DNA from 4 places in the Rhodococcus sp. NPDC055024 genome. Region 2 is predicted to be linked to each of the others. Evidence: riboswitches for the same ligand, from Rfam matches in the RefSeq annotation. Region 2 holds a riboswitch; each other region holds the start of a gene.
The links. A riboswitch is a leader RNA that binds a small molecule or an ion and turns the genes downstream of it on or off. The one in region 2 is predicted to bind cobalamin.
Positions count from the first base shown of each region.

Region 1 (2,196 bases), on a different contig from region 2:
CAGACCGCCGATGCTGGCTCCCAGCAGTACCAGCGGCCGATCATCGGCTGCCTTCTCTGCTCGGACGAGATCGCAGAGAAGATCGACCCACTGCTCGTACCGGACGCCGGCGGGGTCGGCTGCAACGGTGTCGCCGTACAGCGGAAGGTCGGGGAAGAGGACTTCGGCGCCGAGTTTCACGCCGATCCCGGCAAACGGCCACAACGCGCCCGAGTACCCGCCGGCGCCGTGGATGCCGAGAACACGAACCGGCGCGTGCGGCACCACCGCCCGTGCGACGTGGACGGTATTGCCGTTCCACTCCCACCACGTCGGGGTCGGCGCCGGCATGTGGTCGGCGTACCGGGCGGGCATAAACTTCGAATAATCGGCGCTGGTCACCTACACAATTCTCGATACCGGCATCGCGGCTGACAACTCGCATCGGAGGACCGTGTCGACTCTGCGGAAAAGGCCCTCCCAGCAGCGCTCCAGGGCTACGTACGACGCGATCCTGGAGGCAGCTACTCGCGTTTTCGCTTCGGAGGGCATGGCGGCGACCACCAACCGGATTGCTGACGAGGCAGGCGTGTCGGTGGGCTCGCTCTACCAGTATTTCGGAAACAAGTACGAGATCCTCTCCGAGTTGGCGAACCGTCACGTGAGTGCCGCGCGGGAAAGTTTTGCGGTCTGCCTTTCCGACATCGTCGAGCGCGAACTCTCCCTCGACGACGCCGTCAGGATGTTGGTGGAGTGCGCGGTCGCGGTGAACAGTAAACCGCGACAGTTCTTTCACCTGCTCTACGATCAGGTTCCGCGTACGCCTGAGCTCATCGAACAGGTCGAAGGAATGAATCGGCAACTGGTACTAGGGTTTTCGGAGGTGTTGGAAAGCCGTGGATTCAGTGCGCAGGACGCGTTGTTGACCTCGCGGCTGACCGTGACTGCCGTGGACAGTCAGGTGCATCGGGTTGTGCTGGAATCGGATTCACCCGAAGAACTTCGGGTGCGCACGGAAGCCGTCGTGCGGCATGCGAGATCGATGATCGCGTCGGAATCCTGATCCAGTGTCGAGAATGGTGACCGCCGTCCGTTATGGTTCTGACGTCATCATCGAGGTAATGGGAAGTCGGTGCAATTCCGGCGCGGTCCCGCCACTGTGAGGTCGTCCACGCGTCGACCGTAGCCAGACACCACCCTCGTTGACGTTGTGTCATGCCACGAGGATGGATCGGTCACACCATGAATGCTGTTGGCGGAGCTCTGTCTCCACCTACCCACCTGCCTTCGCCGAAGGCTGGTGCACCGCGAGGACGACTCAGTCCGGGTATCGTGCTGCCCGCTCTGCTGGTCGTCACCTTGCTCTCGGCTGTGTGCGCATTGGCCTTCGGATCCGAGATGCTCCCCGTGTCCACCGTGGTGGACGTGGTGCACTCGCGCTTCGGAGGCCCGGCCGTCACACGCTCGGATCTTGCGATCGTGTGGGGGATCAGGGCACCTCGGGTGCTGCTCGGTCTGGCTGTCGGCGCTGGTCTTGCCGTTGCCGGCGCGGTGGTGCAAACCCTCGTCCGCAATGCTCTTGCCGATCCCCACCTGCTCGGAGTGTCGTCCGGCGCGAGTGTCGGTGCTACCGCCGTCATCACCACCGGACTGTTCGCCGGCGCCGGAGTATGGGCACTCAGCCTCGGTGCGATGATCGGAGCTCTGGGAGCTGCGATCCTCGTCTTCACCATCGCGACGCTGCAAGGCGGCATAACTCCGCTGCGATTGGTTCTGACCGGCACTGTTACCGCATCTGCGTTGTCGGCCATCGCGAGCTTTCTGGTGCTGCGCACCAACGACTCCCAGGCTGCGCAGTCCGTATTATTCTGGCTCCTGGGAAGTTTGGCCGGTGCCTCCTGGGACAAGTTGTGGGCGCCGGCCATCGTGGTGGTCCTGTTGACGGCAGCGGTGTTCGCGCTGCACGGTTGGTTGGACGCACTGGCGGCCGGGCCGGACGTCGCGGCTTCCCTCGGTATTCCCATCCGAACCCTGCGAAACGTGTTGTTCGGAGTGCTGGCAGCGTTGGTCGGCACGATGGTTGCAGTGTCCGGTGCGATCGCCTTCGTAGGCTTGGTCATACCGCACGTGACACGCATGATCGTCGGAGCCAGACATCGAGTGGTGTTGCCGGCGGCGGCGCTGATCGGGGCGTCGTTCCTGGTGTGGGTCGACGTC
Region 1 is NZ_JBSGVT010000006.1:132,467-134,662, reverse strand. It holds gene ACWF6P_RS15130 (alpha/beta hydrolase) at 1-381, opposite strand, end outside; gene ACWF6P_RS15125 (TetR/AcrR family transcriptional regulator) at 530-1,042, shown strand; cobalamin riboswitch at 1,059-1,194, shown strand; gene ACWF6P_RS15120 (FecCD family ABC transporter permease) at 1,312-2,196, shown strand, end outside.
Region 1: another riboswitch for cobalamin. It lies ahead of ACWF6P_RS15120 (FecCD family ABC transporter permease); the one in region 2 lies ahead of cobN (cobaltochelatase subunit CobN).

Region 2 (2,196 bases):
TTCTTCGAGGTCGAAGATGTGCACCGATCGCCACGGCGTCACGACGACAGGCTTGTCGACGGCGGCGAGGAACTCGGCCAGCCGAGCGTCGAGCAGCCCGAACCGCAGGCCGCCGCCCAGGGCGACCGTTCCGTCTCGCTGCTCGAGCCACCCGATGGTGGGCCGTGCATCCGGCGTGAGATCCGCCTCGCCGATGGACTCGGCGCTCAGGCCCAACTGCTCGAGGGTGCGCTCGATTCCGTCCGGAACCTCAGCCAGCCGCCAGTGCTTGTCGCGAACCTCGAGGAACGATCGAGCCGCCTCGAGGAGCAACCCGACGGCGTCATCTGCATGTACGCGGTGAGTGGTGTGGTGACCGGCGAGCACCAGGGAATGCTCGGTGGCGCTGTGCGCATGGAGTCCGAAATCGCCTCGCAGCCCAGTGATGTCTCCGCGTCCGTCGTCAAGGGTGAACAGCGTTCGCCCCGGCAGATCCGCCAATGCCTGATCCGCTTGGATGGCCGAATCGAGACGGTGGACCAGTTCACGAATGTCGGCGACGCCCCCGATACGGCCGGACAGTGGGGACGCGAGAATGTTGCGTACTCGCTCGTGCGTCGCGGACGGCAGCAGACCCGCCGACGCGATACGCGCCGCGAAGGCTTCGGGATCCGAGACCGAGCGCAACTGAACGTTGCCCCGCGAGGTGAGTTCCATCTGACCGTTACCCAGATCGCGCGCCGCGTCGGCAAGCGTCTGCAATTGGGCCGGGGTGAGGAGACCGCCGGGGAGGCGCACGCGTGCCAGTGCGCCGTCGGCGGCGTGGTGAACTTGCAGTGCACCCGGGCACGCGTCTGGCTGTGAACGGTCCGTGGGCATGGCTCCAGGGTACGACCTGTCATGAGTGCCTTCTGCGGACCGGTAGCATCACCACCACCAGTGACGGCAGTTGAGGAAACCGGTGAAAGTCCGGTGCGGTCGCGCCACTGTGAGTGTTCTTTCGAACGGAATGTGTTTCCGCTCGGAAACACGAGTCAGACCCTCAACCGCCGTCGATGACAGATCTGTGCCACGGGGCGCGAAACCCCAGGAAGGCTTCACCCGTGATTCTTCTGCTCTCCACGTCCGACACCGATCTGCTGAGCGCCCGCGCCAGCCAGGAAGCCGGCGACGGAGTTTCCTACCGCTGGGCCAACCCTTCCCGCTTGCTCGTTTCGGAAGACTTGCCGCCGCTGCTCGACGGCGTCGATCTCGTGATCGTTCGTATCCTCGGCAGCCGTCGCAGTTGGGAGGACGGCCTGGACATGGTCCTCGCCTCCGGACTCCCTGTCGTCGTGCTCGGCGGCGAGCACGCACCGGACGCCGACCTCATGGAGTGCTCGACGGTCTCCGCCGGCGTCGCTGCCGAGGCCCACAATTACCTGGCCGAGGGCGGCGCGCAGAATCTGGCACAGCTGCACCACTTCCTGTCCGACACCGTCCTGCTCACCGGCCACGGGTTCGAACCGCCGGCCCACCTGCCTTCCTGGGGAATCGCGGATTTCGCGCCCGATCTCGACTCGGCGACCGGTCCCGTCATCGCCGTTCTGTACTACCGCGCTCAGCACCTGGCCGGAAACACCCGGTACATCCAGGCGTTGTGTGACGCCGTCGCCGAGGCTGGTGGCACAGCGCTCCCGATCTACTGCGCATCACTACGAACCGCAGAAGCCGAACTTCTGACCACTCTCCGCCGCGCCGACGCCATGGTCGTGACAGTTCTTGCTGCCGGTGGCACCAAGCCCGCGACGGCGTCCGCCGGTGGCGACGACGAAGCCTGGGATGTTGCCGCACTCGCTGCTCTCGACGTCCCGATCCTGCAGGGTCTGTGCCTGACCAGTAGCCGCGCCACCTGGGACGAGAACGACGACGGACTGTCTCCTCTCGACGTCGCGACCCAGGTCGCGGTGCCGGAGTTCGACGGTCGCATCATCACCGTCCCGTTCTCCTTCAAGGAAATCGACTCCGACGGACTGTCCACGTACGTCCCTGACGTCGAGCGCGCTGCACGTGTCGCCGGGATCGCGGTCCGTCACGGCAAGCTGCGCCACATACCCACCACCGAGCGTCGCGTTGCCCTGATGCTCTCGGCGTACCCGACCAAGCACGCCCGCATCGGCAACGCCGTCGGTCTCGATACTCCGGCGAGCGCAATCGACCTGCTCACTGAAATGCGTT
Region 2 is NZ_JBSGVT010000003.1:134,944-137,139, forward strand. It holds gene cobG (precorrin-3B synthase) at 1-858, opposite strand, end outside; cobalamin riboswitch at 910-1,043, shown strand; gene cobN (cobaltochelatase subunit CobN) at 1,083-2,196, shown strand, end outside.

Region 3 (2,196 bases), on a different contig from region 2:
GCCTTCGACGACGCTTCGCGCGTGCACACGGTGCGTTCCTACGATTCAGCGAGCGGATCGATCGTCATCGACGTGGTCCTGCACGGACAGACCAGTCCGATGATGAGATGGGCGGCGGCGTTGACCGTCGGCGACACCTTCGGCCTCACCGGTCCGCGGCCACACTTCTTGATCCCTGATGTTCCCGGTCGACGTATCGCACTCTTTCTGGACGGCACCGCAATACCTGCGTTGCACTCGATCATCGAGCAGTTGCCTACCGACGTCGCCGGAATCGGCTGGGTCACAACAGATGACGAGGTCGCCTTCGCCGAACTACCCACCCTCCCCGGCCTGGAACTTCACCGCGTCAGGGTCGATCTCGCCGAGCCCGACGGCCCACTGACGACGCGGGCGCGCGAGCTCACCGATCCCGAGAGCTACGTCGTATGGGGCGCCGGTGAACGCAGTGAGATGCGCGCAATACGGAAGCACTTTCGCTCGACCGTCGGACTCGACAAGGACGACGTTGCGATATTCGGGTACTGGAAGCAGGGCATCAGCAACACCGAGATCGACCTCCGTCGACGCGAGAACTACGAGCGCATCCTCGCCGACGGCGGATCCCTGACCGACATCGACGACCTGGCCATCGAGATCTGATTGCCTCACACTGGCCGACCTGACCGGCAGTGCACTGCGGTGATAAGTTCCTCTGTGCCAGCAGACCTCCACACAGGGGGTCAGGGAATCCGGTGTGAATCCGGAACTGACGCGCAGCGGTGAGGGTGACCGCCCGGGCTTACGCCACTGGATGAGAATCTGGGAAGGCGCTCGGGTGGGGCGATCTCGAGTCCGAATACCGGCTGGCAGCAGGGGTCAACAGGCGCCTGTTCACACGGTAACGGGCTCCGCGTACGAGCCCCTGCGAGAACGAGATTCCATGCGTCTGTCCAGACTTCGCCTACCCGCCGCTGCCGTTGCAGCCCTATTGGGCGCATCGTTGGTCGCCTGTTCCTCCGACGACAGTGCTGTCGAACAATCAAACACTGCCGAACAATCCAGCGCCTCAGTCCAGAATTGTGGCCGAGACGTCACGGTGGAGCGACCGATCGAACGGGCGATCGCGGTAAATCAACCGGCGGCCGAAATGCTGTTCGCGCTGGGAGTGCAGGACCGGATGGCCGGCTACGCCATGAGCGATGACGACGTCCTCCCCGAACTGCGCGAGGCGCGTGGTCAGGTGAAGGCCTTCGACACCGAGTTCCCGTCATTCGAGAGTGTCCTCGAACGCGAACCCGACATGGTCTACACGACCTTCAACTACACGTTCACCTCGGAAGGCATCGCCGACCGGACCAAGTTCACCGACCTCGGTGTCGCGACATATCAGTCTCCCAGCGAGTGCACCGGTCAGGATGCCGAGCAGAGCAAGGCCCTCACGCTCGACGACTTGTACGACGAAATCGACGACGTGGCAACACTGTTCGATGTCAAGGACAAAGGTGTCGAGCTCACCGAGAGTTTGAAGGATCGCGCGGCCACCGCCACGGCGGCACTGGGAGCCGAAAACGTAACGCTGGCGTGGTGGTACGCAGCCACGAAGACTCCGTACTTCGCCGGGTGCTGCGGTGCACCGGGAATCATGACCGACGCGGTGGGTGCGAAGAACGCCTTCGACGACAACAAGCAGTACTGGCCCGAAATCGGTTGGGAGAGTGTGCTCGATCGAGACCCGACCGTGCTGGTGCTCGCAGATCTCGACCGCGGTGGAGACGGCGACAGTGCCGCAGACAAGATCGCGTTCCTCGAATCGGACCCGGTCGCCAGCAAGCTCACCGCAGTGAAGAACAAGCGTTACATCATCCTCGAAGGCACGACGATGGATCCCTCGATCCGCAATGTCGGTGGCATCGAACAGCTCTCCGACGGGCTGCGCCAGTTGGGTGTGGTCTAGATGTCCGCGGAGATCAGAGAACTGGTGTGTCAGTGGGACGACCAGCAAGCGGCATACATCGCGGATCGCGAGAAGCGCTTCGACGTGATTCTCGACGTTCTCGAATTGCAGCACGCGCACACCCCGTTCACGGTCGTCGACCTGGCCTGCGGGCCGGGTTCACTGAGCGCCCGGATTCTCGAGAGGTTCGAGCACGCGAGCGTTGTGGGGATCGATTACGACCCGATGCTGCTGGAGCTCGCCCGCCAGTCGTCGACTCG
Region 3 is NZ_JBSGVT010000006.1:7,185-9,380, forward strand. It holds gene ACWF6P_RS14530 (siderophore-interacting protein) at 1-642, shown strand, start outside; cobalamin riboswitch at 684-864, shown strand; gene ACWF6P_RS14535 (ABC transporter substrate-binding protein) at 923-1,936, shown strand; gene ACWF6P_RS14540 (class I SAM-dependent methyltransferase) at 1,937-2,196, shown strand, end outside.
Region 3: another riboswitch for cobalamin. It lies ahead of ACWF6P_RS14535 (ABC transporter substrate-binding protein); the one in region 2 lies ahead of cobN (cobaltochelatase subunit CobN).

Region 4 (2,196 bases), on a different contig from region 2:
TGGAGCAGGTGGGCTCGTCGATCCGCAGTCAGCTCACTGTCTGAAGGAAGTCCGTCACGACGTCGCGGTAACGCTGCGGTTGATCGTCGTGGACCAGGTGACCGGCGTCCGCAATGCATACGTACCGGGCTTGCGGCCGCTCGGCCATCTCTCGCATCTGCCCCTCGGGGGTGATGGTGAATTCCCCCTCGATGAGCAAAGTCGGCGCCTCGATCGCCTTCCACTGATCCCAGAAGTGCCGCGTGCCCCACTCCTCCGAGATGTCGCGGAAGGTCGAGACGTCACCGTGCAGGTACCACCCGTCGTCGCGGCGGTCGAAGGAATCGAGAAAGTACTGGCCGGCGACGGGGCCGAAGAATTCCTTCATCGCGTCCTCGGAAGCAAACGGTTGCGGCCACGCCGAAATCATCTGCGCCCAATCCGCTGCGGTGCGTCCGCGAAAGTCCGGGGCCATGTCTTCGAGGACCAGGGCACACACCTTCTCTGGATGCGCAGCGGCGAAGCACCACGCGTGCAGAGCGCCCATCGAATGACCGATCACGATCATCGGACCTTCGATGGAGGAAACGGCCGATGTCAGGTCCTCGACGAATGCCTCGGTAGTCAGTTCCGCCGGCGCCGGCCTGCCGTGACCGGCGGCGTCGAAGGTGTAGACGTGGCCGAACTCGCGGATCCACGGCACATGGCGACGCCACGTTCGGGAACTGCCCATGAGGCCGTGCAACAACAGAATCGGCTGTCCCGTTCCACCTTCGTCATGCAACACGAGTGTCACGGTACGCGGTGAAGGTACACGGGTAATGTCGCTTTCATGGCAGTCGTGAAGATCAATGCAATCGAGGTCCCCGAGGGCGCCGGCCCCGAACTGGAGAAGCGCTTCGCAGCACGCGCTCACGCAGTCGAGAACTCCCCGGGCTTCCTCGGATTCCAACTCCTCCGCCCCACCGCAGGTGAGAGCCGCTACTTCGTGGTGACTCAGTGGGAGTCCGAGCAGGCGTTCGCCGATTGGCGTGACGGCCCTGCCCGTGAAGCCCATTCCGGCGAGCGTGCGAAGCCCGTCGCTTCGGGTGCGTCGTTGCTCGAGTTCGAAGTTGTCTTGGACGTCGCCGCCAAGAGCTGATCTCGAACGATTGTGCCCGCCTTGCCGGGCACAATCGACGGTCATCTCGGCTTCACGCGTTGACACGGTGCGGGCAGTAGTGCAAAAGTTCGCATGTAAACGCGATGGTCCGACAGGAATCCGGTGAAAGCCCGGAGCGGTCGCGCCACTGTAATTCGAGGTGAAGTGCCTTTTTCGGTACGGCTCTCTCGACAGCCAGACACTTCGGCCATCGCATGGACCTAGGGGACGCGAAAATCCCAGGAGGCTTCGATGGCTCTCGCCTATTCTCCCGATACGTCGATCGATTCGACTCGTCTTGCTTTCCTCGCCGCTGCGGTAGTTCTGTTCGCGATGCTGGCTCTCTACCTGGTCGGATTCGACCAGGGCGCGATCTCTCGCACCGGCATGTACATGCATGAATTGATGCACGACGGACGCCACTTGATGGGCCTGCCGTGCCACTAGTCGACAGTTTCACGAAGCTTCTCATTCGTGGATTGTTGGCTGGTTTGATCGCGGGCATTCTTGCCGGCGGTGTTGCGTTCGTGCTGGGTGAACCCCACGTCAACGCTGCCATTGCGATCGAAGAAGCCAACAGTGCCGCTGGAGAACATGCCGGCGAAGCCGCTGGGCATTCACACGGTGACGAAGAAGAACCACTGGTGAGCCGCGACGGGCAGCGCGCTGGGCTGTTCCTGGCCACCGCGCTGGCCGGACTCGCGCTCGGCGCTATCTTCTCGGTCGTCGCCAACTACGCGCGACGACTCACCGGAATGTCCGGGCCGTTGTTGGCGATCACCATCGCCGTCGGCGGTTGGCTGGCCATCGAGGCGGTGCCGTTCTTCAAGTACCCGGCAAATCCGCCGGCCGTCGGAGATCCGGACACCATCAACCAGCGGACACTGCTGTGGCTGGCGGCCGTGATTCTCGGGCTGCTGTCCGTCACTGCGGCGGCAGCTGCAGCAAAGGCAGTTTCCGGGCACGAGTTCCTCAGTGTGCGCATCGCCGCTCCGGTGGCTGCGTTCCTGGTGATCGTCGCGATCGGTTACGTCTCGCTTCCCGGCATCAACGAGGTGGGCGAGGACTTCCCGGCA
Region 4 is NZ_JBSGVT010000009.1:184,496-186,691, reverse strand. It holds gene ACWF6P_RS20040 (HIT family protein) at 1-44, shown strand, start outside; gene ACWF6P_RS20035 (alpha/beta fold hydrolase) at 29-766, opposite strand; gene mhuD (mycobilin-forming heme oxygenase MhuD) at 812-1,120, shown strand; cobalamin riboswitch at 1,209-1,347, shown strand; gene ACWF6P_RS20025 (CbtB domain-containing protein) at 1,373-1,567, shown strand; gene ACWF6P_RS20020 (CbtA family protein) at 1,558-2,196, shown strand, end outside.
Region 4: another riboswitch for cobalamin. It lies ahead of ACWF6P_RS20025 (CbtB domain-containing protein); the one in region 2 lies ahead of cobN (cobaltochelatase subunit CobN).